Linked DNA regions of Constrictibacter sp. MBR-5. The protein of the gene in region 1 binds, or shares a complex with, the protein of each later gene. Links are inferred from orthologs where the notes say so. Each region holds a gene or a part of one and is shown in the gene's direction. Other genes may lie near its edges.

Region 1 (8,369 bases):
GGAGCGTCGTCTCGCCCGCGCCCAGCGACATGGACAGGACGCGCGGCATCTTGTCGAAGATGCCGAAGCGCTCGGCATACGCGGCCACCTTGTCGATGCCGATGTGCTGGGCGAGGCGGATCGTCATCAGGTTGCGCGACTTCTCCAGGCCGGTCCGCATGGTGACGGGACCGAGCGTGTCGCCGGCATAGTTCTTGGGCCGCCAAACTCCGAGTCCGGGCCCCTGGTTGAACTCGATCGGCGCGTCGAGAATGATCGTGGCGGGCGTGAAGTCCGATTCCAGGGCCGCCAGATAGACGAACGGCTTGAACGCCGAACCCGGCTGGCGCTTCGCCTGGGTCGCGCGGTTGAACTGGCTGCGATCCGGGCTGAAGCCGCCGACCAGCGCCAGCACCCGACCGGTCTGCGGATCGAGCGCCACGAGGCCGCCGTCGACGGCCGGGATCTGGCGCAGCGCGAAGGCGCCCTGCCCCTTCGCCTCGACCGCGACGACGTCGCCGGCCGAAAGAACGTCGGAGGGACGGCGCGGCGGCGCGCCGACGCGCTCGCCCTCGAGCCAGGGCCGCGCCCACTTCATCTCGTCGAACGGGATCGTTCCGCTGCGACCGTCATCGAGGCCGACCGTCGCCCCGCCGCCGTCCACGGACAGAACCACGGCCAGTTCCCAGTCGCCCAGCGACGGCAGGCGCGGAATCCCGGCGAGCCGCTCCTGCCAGCCGGGCCCGGCGGAGATCTGTGCGATCGGCCCCCGCCAGCCGTGGCGGCGGTCGTAATCGATCAGGCCGTCCCGCAGCGCCTTCTCGCCGAGGCGCTGCATCCGCATGTCCAGGGTCGAGCGGACCGACAGGCCGCCCTCGTAGAGCGCCTTGTCGCCGAAGCGGGCAACGATCTCGCGCCGTACCTCTTCGGAGAACCAGGGGGCGGTGACGTACTCGGTATCGTCGCGCTTGTGAACCTCGAGCGGCTGAGCCCATGCCGCCTCCGCCTGGCTGCGATCGATGCGGCCGTCCTCCAGCATCCGATCGATGACCCAGTCGCGTCGATCCCTCGCCGCCTTGTTACGGCTGACGGGGTTGTAGTTGTTCGGTGCCTTCGGCAGGGCGGCGAGGAACGCCGCCTCGGCCAGGGTGACGTCGTCGAGCGACTTGTTAAAGTAGTTCATCGCCGCCGCCGCGACACCGTAGGAGCCGTAGCCGAGATAGATCTCGTTCAGATAGAGCTCGAGGATGCGTTGCTTGGAGAGCGCCTGCTCGATCCGGAAGGCCAGCAAGGCTTCCTTGATCTTGCGGTCGACGGAAACCTCGTTCGTCAGCAGAAAGTTCTTCGCGACCTGCTGGGTGATCGTCGAACCGCCCACCGGCCGCCGGCCGGACGCGATGTGGACGAGGTTGGTGACCATCGCGCGCGCCACGCTGGAGACGTCGATGCCCGGATGCTCGAAGAAGTTCTTGTCCTCGGCGGCGAGAAAGGCGTCGACGATCGACTGCGGGATGACGTCGATCGGCACGAAGAGGCGGTGCTGCGTTGCATACTCGGCAAGCATCCGGCCGTCGCCCGCATGCACGCGCGTTGTGACCGGCGGCTCATAGTCGGCCAGCTGGGCATAGTCCGGGAGATCGTCGCCGTAGCGCTGCACCACCATGTAGGCGGCAACGACGGTAGCGATCCCCAGGAACAGGAAGACCGTAAACAGTATGCGCAGGAACCTTGCCATCTCGCGCTTCCAGCCGGGGATGGTGACAGCCGCACGTCGGCGACGTCGCCAACATAATGCTATTTGCGTCGATGACGAGGCAAAGCGGGCGACCGGGGGCGATCAGGAGCGTCCGAAGCTGCCCTTGTGTGAGAAATAGGCATCCGTTGCGCGGACGATGGCGCCCATCAGCTTACGCCGGTAGGCCGCATCGCGCAGGAGGCGCTCCTCGTCGCGGTTCGACATGTAGCCGAGTTCCACGAGGACAGAGGGGATGTCCGGCGCCTTCAGCACCGCGAAGCCGGCGAAGCGGTGCGTCTTCGGAAGCAGCGTGACCGCCTCACGAAGGTTTGAAACCAGCATGCCCGCGTACTGGGCGGAGAGGTTCATCGTCTCGCGCTGGGCGAGGTCGATCAGGATGTCGACGACCTCGCGGCTTTCCGCCGAGAGGTCGACGCCCGCAATGAGATCGGCCTTGTTCTCGCGCTGCGCCAAAGCCGCCGCCTCCTTGTCCGAGGCGGTCGCCGAGAGCGTGTAGACGGAGAGGCCGCGGGTCGCCGCGCTGGGATGCGAATCCGCGTGGAGCGAAATGAAGAGCTCCGCGCCGCCGTGGCGAGCGGTCGCGACCCGCTCACGCAACCTCAGAAAGGTGTCGTCCGAACGCGTCATGACGACCTTGTAGCGGCCGGTCGCCTCCAACTGGCGCCGCAGTTCGCGCGCCGCGGCGAGCGTGACGTTCTTCTCGAAGGTCCCGCGCACGCCGATGGCGCCCGGATCCACGCCGCCGTGGCCCGCATCGATCGCCACGACGCGCATCGCCGGCCGGCGGACGACCGGCATGACCGGTGCGATCGAGGCGGTCTGCACCGGTGCGGCCGTGGCGACCCGGCTTTCGGATCCGCCGGCGAGCGGCTCGATGTCGACGACGAGCCGGTGGCCGTGCTCGGCGTTGGGCGGCAGCATGAAGGCATCCTGCACCCTGACCGGCTGGCCCAGATCGAACACCACCCGGGACGTGCCTGGCCGAAAAAGGCCGTGCCGGAGGCCCGTGACGACGCCGAGGCCGACCTCCGCCTCCGCCACACTCCAGGCCAGTTCCGGCAGGTCGAGGACGACGCGGTGCGGGTTCGCCAGCGTGAACAGGCGATAGGTGACGGGCTCGGACAGGTCGAGGACGACGCGCGTGCTCGACGCCTGATCGCCGACGCGCACCGCCGTAACCTCGGGGACAGCCTGCGCCGCCCCCGCTCCCAGCAAGCCGGCGAGCAGAACCAGACAACCCAGGAGCCGTGAAAAACGCCTCATGGCACGACCGCTTTTAACGTAGCGCGCGAATAGTGCTCGCGTAAGGCTCGGGATTCAATGACGAATGTGCATTCTGGCAGTTTTTGGGCCAGATCCGTGTTCGCGGTTGTGACACGTGCCGCATGTGGCTATGTTACGCGTCGCGAGTCGCACAGGTGTTCGAATCGCAGCCAAAGCCGGAGCGGCAGCGCGGAAGCGGCAGCACGGCAGCCCCTCGATTCGGATGGAGAGCTGCTGCGCGCCCCTGGCGCCGAAATCCAGGCGGGCCGCTCCCGTCGAGGTCACCCCCATCTGCCGGTCCCGGGTGTAGCGCGCGCATGAATTCGAGTCAGAGCAGTCGTCCGACGCCGCCACGGCCTTGTGCCGCAGGCGCCGGACGCGGCACGACTCGCAGCCGCGATCTCACGCCGGCCATGTCCTTGGCGCTCTGTCGCCCTCCCGGACCGGCCCCGGAGAAAGAAACGTATGACAAAGCGTATGCTGATCGACGCGACGCAGCCGGAAGAAACCCGCGTCGTCGTGCTCGATGGTGAACGCGTAGACGATTTCGACTACGAGTCGTCGGCGCGAAAGACCCTCAAGGGCAACATCTATCTCGGCAAGATCACCCGCGTCGAGCCGTCGCTCCAGGCGGCCTTCGTCGAGTATGGCGGCAACCGCCACGGCTTCCTGCCGTTCAACGACATCCACCCCGACTATTATCGGATTCCGATCGCCGACCGCGAGGCGCTGATCGACGACGCCGATCAGGACGAAGACGCGGACGTCGAAGAGATCGCGGCCGAAGCCGGCGACGACGCCGTGCATGCCGAAGCGGACGAGGACGGCGAGGACGCCGAGCCGATCGAGACCGTCGGCGGCGCCGAGGATGAAGTCGAGGACGCCCCGCGCGCCCGGCCCCGGATGCGCCGGCACTACAAGATCCAGGAAGTGATCAAGCGCCGCCAGATCATCCTGGTGCAGGTCACCAAGGAGGAACGCGGCAACAAGGGCGCAGCGCTGACCAGCTACATCTCGCTGGCCGGCCGCTATTGCGTGCTGATGCCGAACGCCGTGCGCGGCGGGGGCATTTCCCGCAAGATCACCAACGTCGCCGACCGCCGCCGCCTGAAGGAAGTCATCGACTCGCTCGACGTGCCGGAGGGCATGGGCGTGATCCTGCGCACCGCCGGCATGGAGCGGACGAAGCCCGAGATCCGGCGCGACTACGACTTCCTGCTGCGCGTCTGGGACGAGATCCGCGAGAAGACGCTGAGTTCGCGCGCACCGGCGCTGATCTACGAGGAAGCGAGCCTCATCAAGCGCGCCATCCGCGACACCTACAGCCAGGACATCGACGAGATCCTGGTCGAGGGCGACACGGCGTACCGGGCCGCGCGCGAGTTCATGAACGCGCTGATGCCGACGCACGTGGACCGCGTGACGGCCTACAAGGACCCGTCGGCGCACATCTTCCCGCGCTTCGGGGTCGAGAGTCAGCTCGACGCGCTGCACTCGCATACGGTGCGGCTGCGCTCCGGCGGGTACATCGTGCTCAACGCGACCGAGGCCCTGGTCGCGATCGACGTGAACTCCGGCCGCGCGACGCGCGAGCGTCACATCGAGGAGACGGCGGTCAAGACGAACCTGGAGGCAGCGGACGAGATCGCCCGCCAGCTCCGCCTGCGCGATCTCGCCGGCATCGTCGTCATCGACTTCATCGACATGGAGGACCGCCGCAACAATTCGGCGGTCGAGCGTCGCCTGAAGGAGGCGCTCAAGAACGACCGCGCGCGCATCCAGATGGGCCGCATCAGCCAGCTCGGCCTGGTGGAGCTCTCCCGCCAGCGCCTGCGGCCAAGCCTGTTCGAGACCAGCATGGTCGTCTGCCCGACCTGCGCCGGCCACGGCTCGGTGCGGTCGGTCGAGTCGACCGCGCTCTACGTGTTTCGCTCGATCGAGGAGGATGCGCTGAAGCGGCGCAATGCCGAGGTCGCGGTCTACGTGCCGACGCCGGTCGCCCTCTACATCCTCAACCATAAGCGCCATGCGCTGCACGATCTCGAGCGTGCCAACGCACTGCGGATCATGATCGAGTGCGACGACGGGCTGGTCGGCCCGGCCTTCCGCATCGAGCAGACGCGCGTGATCGAGCCGGTCATCGAGGCCACCTACGAGACGGTCGGCGACGACGAGGATCTGGCGGAGGCGGAAGAGATCGCCGCGATCGCGGCGCCGACGCCCGTCGCGGCCTCCGCCCCGGAAGAACCGGCCGAGCGGCCGGCCCGGGCGGAAGCCGAGGAAGACGCTGACAGCGCGGGCGCGGCGAAGCGGCGCCGCCGCGGACGCCGCGGCGGACGCCGGCGCGGTGGACGCCGCCCCGAGGGCGAAATCGGCACGACCGAGGCGACCATGGGCGACGGCGTCGGCGAGGCTGCAGCCGAGGAGGCCGAGGCCCCCGCTGGCGAGCCGGAGCCGGCTGCGCCCGAGCATGCGGCACCCGAACCGGTAGCACCGGAACCGGTGGCCGCCGAGCCCGCTCCGGAAGAGCCCGTCGTGGAGCCGGTCGCATCGGCACCGGTTGCCGAGGCACCCGCGGCACCGATCGCCGTGGTCGAGGCGACGCCGCCGGCCGAAGCGGCGCCCGTCGCCGAGGAGCCGGCGCCCAAGCCGAAGGCGCGGCGCACACGCAAGCCCAAGGCCGCAGCGGCAGAAGCCGCGCCGGCACCTGTCGAGGCCGCACCGACAGCCGAGGAGACGCCGCGGAAGCCGCGGACCCGCCGCCCGGCGAAGGCCAAGGCGGCAGCCGAGGAGACTGCGCCGGCAAAGACGGAAGCCGCGCCGGCGAAGGCACCGCGCTCGCGTCGGCCGAAGCGCGCCGCCGCGGACACCGTCGCCACGGAGACCGTGGACGCCAAGCCGGCGGCGGCACCCGCCGCGCCCGAGGCCGCCCCTGTGCCGGCCTCTCCCGCACCGGCTGCCGCCGAACGGGAAAGGGAGCCGGCGGTCGCCGAGGCCTCCGAGGCGCCGCAGCGGCGTCGCCGCGGCTGGTGGCAGCGTCCGACCGACTGACGGACGTCGCATAAGGGACAACGGCCGTCGCCCCCACCGGGCGACGGCCGACCCTGTTCCGCGGCGACATCGCGTAGGGAGTGAGCCATGAACCACGATGCCTATGGCGACGACTATCTGCGCGGCATCCTGAAGTCGGTGCGGACCGTGGCGATGGTGGGTGCCAGCCCCCACTGGAACCGGCCGAGCTATTTCGTGATGAAGTACCTGCAGGCGAAGGGCTACCGGGTCATTCCGGTCAACCCGGGTGCCACCGGGCAGGAGATCCTGGGCGAGACGACCTACGCCGCGCTCCGGGACGTGCCCGTCCCCTACGAGATGGTCGACATCTTCCGCAATTCGGAAGCAGCCGGACCGATCACGGACGAGGCCGTCGCATGCGGCGCGAAGACGGTCTGGATGCAGATCGGCGTGCGCAACGATGCCGCCGCCGCACGCGCCGAGGCCGCCGGCCTGACGGTCGTCATGAACCGCTGCCCGAAGATCGAGTATTCCCGCCTGTGCGGCGAACTCGGCTGGAGCGGCGTCAACACCGGCATCATTTCGAGCAAGCGCCGCCGCGCTTGATTCCAGGACAGGCCCCGCCAAGCGACCCGAGGCATGAGCGATGACCGGCGATAGACCGCGCTACGGTATCGAGACGCTGGCGATTCACGCCGGCGCCTCCCCCGACCCGATGACCGGCGCACGTTCGACGCCGATCTACCAGACGACCTCGTTCGTCTTCGAGGACGCCGACCAAGCGGCATCGCTCTTCAACCTGCAGACCTACGGCTACATCTACTCGCGGCTCGGCAATCCCACTGTCTCGGTGCTGGAGGAGCGGGTCGCGACGCTGGAGGGCGGCCGTGGCGCCATCGCGACGGCCTCGGGGCATGCGGCGCAGATGCTCGCCTGCTTCACGCTGCTGCAGCCGGGCGACCACATCCTGGCGTCGAACAAGGTCTATGGCGGGACGATCACCCAGTTCACCCGGACCTTCGCCAAGTTCGGCTGGCAGGCCACGCTGGTCGATCCCGACGATCCGGAGAATTTCCGCCGCGCCCTGACGCCGGAGACGAAGATGATCTTCGTCGAGAGCCTGGCCAATCCCGGCGGCGTGGTCGTCGACCTGGAGAAGGTCGCCGCCATCGCGCACGAGGCGGGCATTCCGCTGGTGGTCGACAACACCCTCGCCTCGCCGTTCCTGTGCCGGCCGATCGAGTGGGGGGCGGACATCGTTGTCCACTCGACGACGAAGTTCCTGTCGGGCCACGGCAACGCCATGGGCGGAATGGTCGTCGACAGCGGGCGGTTCGACTGGTCGCGCAACGACAAGTTTCCGAGCCTCAGCCAGCCGGAGCCGGCCTATCACGGCCTGCGCTTCCACGAGACCTTCGGCGATCTGGCGATGACCGTGCACGGCCACGCCGTCGGCCTGCGCGACCTCGGTGCGGCGATGGCGCCGATCAACGCCTTCCTGACGATCACCGGCATCGAGACGCTGCCGCTGCGCATGGAACGCCACGTCCGCAATGCGGGCGCGGTCGCCGCCTATCTGGAAGCGCATCCCGAGGTCGCGTGGGTGTCCTATGCCGGCTTGCCCTCCAGCCGGCACCACGCGCTGGCGCGGAAATACCTCCCGCTCGGCGCCGGGTCCGTCTTCACCTTCGGGCTGAAGGGCGGCTACGAGGCGGGCGTCCGCGTCGTCGAGGCCTGCAACATCTTCTCCCACCTCGCCAACGTCGGCGACACGCGCAGCCTGATCCTGCATCCGGCATCGACCACCCACCGCCAGTTGGCGCCGGAGCAGCAGGTGGCGGCGGGCGCCGGGCCGGACGTCATCCGCCTGTCGGTGGGGATCGAGACGGTGGACGACATCATCGCCGACCTGGACCAGGCGCTGGCGAAGGCCTGATCGCAACGTCGGACTGAGCGGTCACGCGGCGCGGCGCAGCGTCGCCGTCATCAAGCCCGCACCGATCAGGATGCTGCCGCCGAGCCTGTTGAAGACGGCCTGGACCGACGGACGCCGCATCCAGTCGCGCGCCGCTCCCGCCAGGACGGCATAGAGCGTCGCGTTGAGCGTGGCGAGCACCAGGAACGTGCCGCCGAGGAGGGCGAACTGCGGCAGCATCGGCGCGGTCTGGTCGACGAACTGCGGCAGGAAGGCGACGAAGAACATGATGCCCTTCGGGTTCGAGGCGGTCACCGCGTAGACCCGCCACGCCATCGCCCGCGTCCCGCGCGGCGGTGCCGATGAAGGCCGGGCGCCTGCCGTCGCGACAGGCGCGCGCCACATCCGGATGCCCAGGTAGACGAGGTACGCGGCTCCCGCCCA
Region 2 (8,187 bases), on another replicon or contig:
GAGAGCCGGGCGCATGCCCTGGAGATGTCCCAGGCGCTGGTCGAGATGTGCGGCCGGCTCGGGCTGCCGCTCGTCTACAAGAGTTCGTTCGACAAGGCGAACCGCACCAGCGTCGCCGGCGAGCGCGGGCTTGGTCTGGCGGAGAGCCTGCCGATCCTGGCCGAGGTGCGAGAGCGTTTCGGCTGTCCGATCCTGACCGACGTGCACCTGCCCGACCAGTGCGTGACCGTCGCCGAGGCCGTCGACATCCTGCAGATCCCGGCGTTCCTGTCGCGGCAGACCGACCTGCTGCTCGCGGCGGCGGCAACCGGCCGCGCGATCAACGTGAAGAAGGGCCAGTTCCTGGCGCCTTGGGACATGGCCAACGTCGCCGCCAAGATCGAGAGCGGCGGCAATCGGAACATCCTGCTCTGCGAGCGCGGCGTCAGCTTCGGCTACAACACGCTGGTCAGCGACATGCGCGCCCTGCCTGTCCTGGCGGCGACGGGTTATCCCGTCGTCTTCGACGCGACCCATTCGGTGCAGCAGCCGGGCGGCCGCGGAGGCTCCAGCGGCGGCCAACGCGAGTTCGTGCCGGTGCTCGCACGCGCCGCGGTGTCGATCGGCGTCGCCGCCGTTTTCATGGAGACGCACCAGGATCCGGACGCCGCCCCCAGCGACGGACCGAACATGGTGCCCCTCGCCCGGCTCGAAGCCGTCCTGCGCGACCTGATCGCGTTCGACCGGCTCGCCAAGGCCAACCCGATACCCCCGACCTGACCCCAGCAGCGACAGGACCAGGACAGCGATGACCGCGATCACCGACATCCACGCCCGCGAGATCCTCGACAGCCGCGGCAACCCCACCGTCGAGGTCGACGTCCTGCTCGAGAGCGGCGCCACCGGCCGGGCGGCCGTTCCGTCGGGAGCCTCCACCGGCGCGCACGAGGCGAACGAGAAGCGCGACGGCGACAAGGGCCGCTACGGCGGCAAGGGCGTGCAGCAGGCGGTTGAGGCGGTCAACGGCGAAATCTACGACGCGCTGTCCGGCATGGATGCCGAGGACCAAGTGACGCTCGACGCCGTCATGATCGACCTGGACGGAACGCCGAACAAGGCGCGGCTCGGCGCCAACGCGATCCTCGGCGTCAGCCTCGCCGTCGCGAAGGCGGCGGCAGCCGAGGTGAACCTGCCGCTGTTCCGCTATGTCGGCGGCGTCTTCGCCCGCACCCTGCCGGTCCCGATGATGAACATCGTCAACGGCGGCGCGCACGCGGACAACCCGATCGACATCCAGGAATTCATGATCATGCCGGTGGGCGCGCCCACCTTCGCCGAGGCCGTCCGGACGGGGTCGGAGGTCTTCCACGCGTTGCGGAAGCTGCTGAAGGACGCCGGCCACAACACGAACGTCGGTGATGAGGGCGGTTTCGCCCCGGCCCTCTCCTCCACCGACGAAGCCCTCGGCTTCGTGATGAAGGCGATCGAGACCGCCGGCTACAAGCCGGGCGACGACGTCATGCTGGCGCTCGACGCCGCGTCGACGGAGTTCTTCAAGAACGGCAAGTACGAGCTCGAGGGCGAAGGTAAGAGCCTGGATCCCCATGGCATGGTCCGCTACCTCGCCGACCTGGTCTCGCGCTACCCGATCGTGTCGATCGAGGACGGCATGGCCGAGGACGACTGGGAGGGCTGGAAGGCGCTGACCGACGAGATCGGCAAGAAGGTCCAGCTGGTCGGTGACGACCTCTTCGTGACCAACCCGAAGCGCCTGTCCGACGGCATCGCGAAGAGCGTCGGCAACTCGATCCTGGTGAAGGTGAACCAGATCGGCACGCTGTCCGAAACGCTCGAGGCGGTCGAGATGGCGCACCGCGCCAGCTACACGGCGGTCATGTCGCACCGCTCGGGCGAGACCGAGGACTCGACCATCGCCGACCTCGCCGTCGCGACGAATTGCGGGCAGATCAAGACGGGATCGCTTGCCCGGTCCGACCGGACGGCGAAGTATAATCAGCTGATCCGGATCGAGGAGGCGCTCGGTTCGGCCGCGCGTTATGCTGGACGCGACGCCCTGCGCGTGATTCGATAGGCGCGAATCCGGCGGAGAGTCATTTATGGATGTGCTGCGCGACATACGGCGCCGAGCCCAGGCGATGCTGGGCCCGCTCGCCGTGGCGTGCGTGGCACTCTATTTCGGCTACTACGCCGTGTATGGTGGTCGCGGTATGCTGACGATGATCCAGCTCGATCAGAAGATCGCCGAGGCGCAGGCGGTTCTCGATGTCGAACAGGAGAAGCGCGACCAGCTGAACCGGCGGGTCGCGCTGATGCGGCCGACCAGCGTCGATCCCGACATGCTGGAAGAACGGGCGCGGGTCCTGCTGAACTTCGCCAAGCCCGACGACGTCATCATCCTCAATGCCGCACCGGGCCGTTGAGCCCGATCGATCCAAGCGGCTGCGACGCCGTCGCGGCGTAGGCGGTCAGCGAAGTCCGAGTTCGCGCTGCGCCCGCTCCAGATACAACCCATACAGCTTGTCGGGCGCACAGTCGCGGTTGTAGTCGGCCAGCGCCGTATTGTAGGCAGCGACCCGCTGGTTGTAGGCCGTCATCTCTCGGGTATAGCGCTCGTACTCGCGATAGTGCCGATCGCGAAGCTCCTCATACTGACGCGAGACGGCCGGGTCGAAGACCGCCGTCGAGCGTTTGCGAAGGTCCTCGACCTGGTTGCCCAGCCGTTCGACCTCCGCCCCGTCACGCTCGACTGCGGGACGTTGCGCCTGGATTGCAGGGAGTTCCTTGTCGAGCCGCGCGCCTTCCTGGACGCAGCGGCGGGTTTCCTCGTAACTCAGCTGCCCCGGCTCCTGGGCGAGCGCCGCCCCCCAGGCGGCAGCGAGCGTGCCCGCGGCGGCGATGGATGCGAACGCAAGACGCCTGACAGTCATTGCGGATTTCCTTTCCGTTCGGCTAGGTACCGACCTTCAGCGTACTCGTCAGGCCGCGCAGTGCCGCGATGACGCTGAGGCCCGTGTTCTTGCCGGTCCGCGGGTTCTCCTCGGACGGCACGTTGGCGATCTCCAGGGTGAAGCGGGCGCTGTCGGCGTCAACCTCGATCCTGTGGGTGTTCCGGTCGAGGGCCGGATCCGCCCAGATCTCAAGCGTGGTCCGGTCGGGTCCGATCCCCGCCAGAGACAACGCCGCCGCGACGTTCACGTTCGCCGGAAATCCGCGCGCGCCCTCGCGCGCCGTGCCCTCGAAAACCTTCTTCGGCTCGGTCAGCCCCTCTACCGAGATGCCGTTCTCCACCAGATGCGGTGCTCCGGACAGGCCGCCCGGCGGCTTGCGCGTGACCATCCGGACGGAGTGGATGGTGCCTTCGGCCACGGCGCGGACAGCATCCAGCCCGAGCAGCGCCCCCGTCGGCACGACGATGCGGGCCCCGGTCTCCCGTGCCAGATCGACCAGATGCATGCGCGGCAGCAGCGCGCCGACGCTGCTCGGCACGAAGATGCGGCCGGCGCGGATCGCGGGCTCCGCGACCTCTTCGAAGACGGCGGCCGGCGCGCATTCGACCACGATGTCGGCCAGGGCGCCCAGTTCACCGAGCCGCACAACCTTGGGCGGCCGTGCGAAACCGGCGACCTTGGCGCGCGCGCCTTCGAGGTCGCGGGCCGACACGGCTACGAGTTCGAGCCCCTCGACGCCCGCATCGATCGCGGCTGCGACTTGGCGGCCGATCGCCCCAAGTCCGCCGATCCCGACGGTCAGCGATTTCCGGACATTCCCTCCAGCCTCACTTCGCATCGGCACGCTCCAGGACGGCGTGGAACAGCACGTCGCACGCGGCCGTGAGGTCCTCGGGCTTGCAGTTCTCCGCCTCGTTGTGGCTGATGCCCTTCTCGCAAGGAGCGAAAATCATCGTCGTCGGCGTGACGCGCGCCATGTAGACCGCGTCGTGGCCCGCGCCGCTGACCACGTCCATGTGGCTGTAGCCGAGGGTCTCGGCGGCCTGCCGCACCGCTGCGACGCAGCCCTTGTCGAAGGCGACCGGCGGCGAGTACCAGGTCTCCTTCACCTCCACGGGGGTGCCGTGGTTGAGCGCGGCTTCGTCGGCGGCGGCGCGAAGTTCGCCGTCCATCTCGGTCATCACGTCCGCGTCCGGGTGACGGATGTCGACCGTGAAGAAGACCTCGTCGGGCACGACGTTGGGCGAGCCCGGGGAGACGCGCATGATGCCGACGGTGCCGCGGCCGTAGGGATCGCGCCGCCTCCCGATGCGCTGTACCGCCTGGACGATCTGCGCCGCAGCGACCAGCGCATCCTTGCGCATGTCCATCGGCGTGGCACCGGCATGGCCGGCCTCGCCGCTGACCGTGATCTCGTACCAGCGCGCGCCCTGGCCGCCGGTCACGACGCCGATCTGCTTGGCCTCGCGCTCCAGGATCGGCCCCTGCTCGATGTGCAACTCGAAATAGGCGCCGACCGGACGGCCGCCGACCGACGCCTCGCCCTTGTAGCCGATGCGCTCCAGTTCCTCGCCGATCGTCTTGCCGGCGGCATCCCGGATGCCGTGGCCCTCCTCCAGCGAGAACACACCGGCGAAGACGCCGGAGGCGATCATCGGCGGTGGGAAGCGGGCACCCTCCTCGTTCGTCCAATTAACGATCTCGATCGGTGCCTCGGTCTCGACGCCATGATCGTTCAGCGTGCGCACCACCTCCAGCGCCGCCAGCACGCCCAGCACGCCGTCGAACCGTCCACCGGTCGGCTGAGTATCCAGGTGGCTGCCCGACATGATCGGCGGCAGGTCGTTGTTGCGGCCCGGACGGCGCGCGAAGATGCTGCCCATGCGGTCGACCGTCACCTCCAGCCCCGCCTCGCGGCACCAGCGCACGAACAGGTCGCGGCCGGCCTTGTCCTCGTCGGTCAGCGTCTGCCTATTGCTGCCGCCCTTCGCGGTCGCCCCGATCTTAGCCATCTCCATGATGGTGTCCCACAGCCGCTGGCCGTCGATCCTGATGTTCCGCATGTCGTAGCCCCGTGTGTCGGCGAGGTGACGAGTGTCCGGCGGGGTCGCCACGGGGTCAACGGAAACCGGGGTGGACGGGCGATCGATCCTATTGCTGGATCGGCACTCGCAGGCTCGTGGCGGAATGCATGATGGAGGTCGAACATTCCAAAGGACAATCTGACGCCAGCCAAGCGGACCGCCTTCGCGTGGATCGAACGTAACCGAGACGCTGTCGCGGCGCTGGGTGACGCCATCTTCTCCTTCGGCGAGCCCGGTCTCGAGGAGTATGAGACTGTCGCACTGATGACCGAGCTGCTGGAGGAAGCCGGGTTCACCATCCAGCGCAACCTCTCTGGCTTTCCGACGGGCTTCCTCGCCACCTGGGGCTCCGGGTTTCCGGTGATCGCACTCCACGCGGAGTATGACGGCAATCCCGACAACAGCCAGGAATCGGGTGCCACCGAGCCCACACCGATGGTCCAGGGGGCACCGGGCCACTGCGAAGGGCACAATCTCAACGCTGCCGCGCTGGTGGCGGCCGCCCTGGCGGTCCGGCACGCCCTGACCGACAGCCAGATGCCGGGAACCCTGAAGGTGTTCGGCGCGCCCGCGGAGGAGCTTGTCCTAGCCCGGCCCTACTTTGTACGGGACGGCCATTTCGCTGATGTCGACCTCGCCTTCCATGACCATGTCCTCGGCGAGTTCATGACCGAGCATGGGCAGGTCCAGATCGCCGCGGTCTCGGCCGAGTTCATCTTCACCGGCGAGACGGCACATGCCGGCCTCACTCCCTGGCGGGGACGCGACGCGCTCGACGCCGTCGTCCTGATGGACATGGGCATCGCCCAGCATCGCGAACACATGCTGCCGACGATGCGCGCTCACAGGGTCATCACCGACGGCGGCAAGCAGCCGAACGTGATTCCGGCCCGTGCTGCAGTCTGGTGGTATTTCCGCGATCCGAGCGCGGCCGGCGTGCGCGCGTTGTTCGAGCATGCGAAGCGGGTGGCGGAAGGGGCCGCGCTGATGACCCGCACGGAGGTCACGGTCGACGTGCGGAGCGCGGTCTGGCCGGTCCGCTGCAATCGGACGCTGGCGGAGGTCATTCAGCGCAACATCGAGCAGGTGGGCATGCCCGATTGGACGGACGCGGAGCACGCGTTCGCCCGGGCGCTTCAGGAGAAGGCCGGTGTCCGGACCGAAGGGCTGCGTACCGCCATTACGCCGCTGACCGGTCCCGCCGAGGCGATCGCCGCCTCCAACGACTGCGGCGACCTCTCATGGGTGGTGCCGATGGGCCGGCTCTGGTTCCCGGGCACCGTGCCGAACATCTCGTTCCATCACTGGACCGGCGGAGCGCCACTGGCGACGTCGATCGCGCACAAGGGAACAGTCGCGGGTGCGAAGGCGCTGGCCGGCGCCGTCCTCGACTTTTTCGGCGATCCCGATCTGGTGGCCGAAGCGAAGCGGACGTTCGCCGAGGAGGTCGGCGACACGGTCTACGAGCCGCTGTTGCCGCCCGGCCAGAAGCCGCGGCTCGACGTCAACACCGCCCTGATGGAGCGCTTTCGCCCCGCGATGCGCGCACATTACCGCCGGGAGCGGCCGAAGTTTCGTTAAGACGCTTCGGCTGCGTTCCCGCCGGCGCTTCGCGGATAGCCGAGCACCAGCACTTCCGCCCCCTCCTCGCCCGCGTCGACCGCGAGCGCAGGCTCGTCCGCCGGGACGAAGAGGGTCGACCAGCGGTCCAGCCTGCGGCCGTCGCGCCGGATCGCGCCCGACACCACCAGGACGGACTGCCCGGCGGTCCCTCCCGGCGCGGGCGCCGTCAGGCGGGAGCCGGGCGGCAGACGGAGCATATGGGCCGCCAGACCGTCTTCATGGGCGAGGATGCATTCGCAGACCGGGTCCGCCAGCCCCCTCAGCCCCTCCACGCCCAGCGGATCGACGGGATCTGCCAGAATGTAGCGGCGCTTGATCGGGCGGCGACGATCGCGCATCGCAGGCAGGAACTGGGCGCCGGTCGAATCGGCGCTCGCGCGGAAGGTGAAATAGCCCAGGCCCTGCGGCCCCGGCCGGATCGGGCCGTAGCCGGTGCAGGCCCCGGCGAAATGCACGGTCAGCGGTGCGAGGGGATGGTGGCCGATCTCGCCGCCGCCCTCGACGATCACCTAGAACTGATCGACATAGTGGAAGTGCGGGTGCACGACGGCGCCCGGCTCCTGCTGCACCAGGAAAGCCTGCGGCGGCCGCCGTTCGCCGGGCGCGGGATCGACATAGGCGGGCGCATCGGCCGTCGGATCGACCGAGGCCGACCCCTCCGGCGAGGGCGACGGGCCGAAATAGTTGCTGCGCCAGATGGTCGAGCCGCTCGGCGTCTGGCGAGCAAAGCGGGTGGCGGCGGCGGTGGCCGCGTCCGTGGCGACGATCATCGTCTGGCCCTCCCTGGTCGGCCGGCATCTCGGCCAGCGTCTCTCGTTTTCATAGCGCTCGGAGCCGCGCCTGCCAACGCCGACCCGAATGCCGCCGACGCGCTTCCCATTGCCTCGCGGTGCGGATCGGCCGACAATCCGGCCTGGAGGAACGCCATGCAATTGCCGGAAAACGGCCTCGTCGCCGTCGTCAAGCGCGACTGCCCGACATGCGAACTGCTCGAGCCGGTCTACCGGCAGCTGCGCGACGGACCGGGACTGACCGTGTTCTCGCAGGACGATCCCGCCTTCCCGGAAGCGATCGGCGGCGCGCACGACGACCGCGACCTTGAACGATCCTACCGGCTCGACGTCGAGACCGTGCCGACGCTGATCCGGCTGGAGGGTGGCCGCGAGGCCGGCCGCGCCATCGGCTGGCACCGCGGCGACTGGGAAGCCGTGACCGGCATTGAGGGCCTCGGCGCCGACTTGCCCGAATGGCGACCCGGCTGCGGCTCGAAGAGCGTCGAGCCCGGCATGGCGGAGATCCTGAAGGTCCGCTTCGGCGACGCCCGCTTCGGCGCACGCCCCATCGAACTTCGCAATTACGATGACCCGATCGAGGCGGCCTACGAGCGCGGCTGGAGCGACGGCCTGCCGGTCGTGCCGCCGACCGAAGTGCGCGTGCTGCGCATGCTCCGGGGCACGACCCGTGCGCCCGACGAGATCATCGGCAGCATCCCGCCGAACCTGGCGCCCTGCACGGTCGAGAAGGCGGCGATC

The links.
Region 2: the proteins of ABIE65_RS24430 (region 1) and eno are in contact, whole or in part, in a solved structure (PDB 2FYM), measured with the Escherichia coli proteins. The link is inferred for Constrictibacter sp. MBR-5 from one-to-one orthologs.

The regions. Positions count from the first base shown.
Region 1 is NZ_JBEPTK010000019.1:17,414-25,782, reverse strand. Bases 3,146-6,256 are described here. They hold ABIE65_RS24430 (Rne/Rng family ribonuclease), read left to right. Parts: upstream 3,146-3,463; coding sequence 3,464-6,049; downstream 6,050-6,256. Other genes in these bases: ABIE65_RS24425 (CoA-binding protein), read left to right, coding at 6,137-6,256. Also shown: ABIE65_RS24440 (penicillin-binding protein 1A), read right to left, coding at 1-1,714; ABIE65_RS24435 (N-acetylmuramoyl-L-alanine amidase), read right to left, coding at 1,817-2,998; more of ABIE65_RS24425, read left to right, coding at 6,257-6,616; ABIE65_RS24420 (O-acetylhomoserine aminocarboxypropyltransferase), read left to right, coding at 6,657-7,946; ABIE65_RS24415 (LysE family translocator), read right to left, coding at 7,968-8,369. UniProt on the Escherichia coli protein: Endoribonuclease that plays a central role in RNA processing and decay. Required for the maturation of 5S and 16S rRNAs and the majority of tRNAs. Also involved in the degradation of most mRNAs.
Region 2 is NZ_JBEPTK010000001.1:133,033-141,219, forward strand. Bases 1-2,929 are described here. They hold eno (phosphopyruvate hydratase), read left to right. Parts: upstream 1-787; coding sequence 788-2,071; downstream 2,072-2,929. Other genes in these bases: kdsA (3-deoxy-8-phosphooctulonate synthase), read left to right, coding at 1-759; ABIE65_RS00630 (FtsB family cell division protein), read left to right, coding at 2,097-2,420; ABIE65_RS00635 (hypothetical protein), read right to left, coding at 2,466-2,927. Outside these bases: ABIE65_RS00640 (aspartate dehydrogenase), read right to left, coding at 2,950-3,786; ABIE65_RS00645 (Zn-dependent hydrolase), read right to left, coding at 3,776-5,011; ABIE65_RS00650 (amidohydrolase), read left to right, coding at 5,246-6,613; ABIE65_RS00655 (hypothetical protein), read right to left, coding at 6,610-7,164; ABIE65_RS00660 (hypothetical protein), read right to left, coding at 7,165-7,425; ABIE65_RS00665 (thioredoxin family protein), read left to right, coding at 7,582-8,187. UniProt on the Escherichia coli protein: Catalyzes the reversible conversion of 2-phosphoglycerate (2-PG) into phosphoenolpyruvate (PEP). It is essential for the degradation of carbohydrates via glycolysis.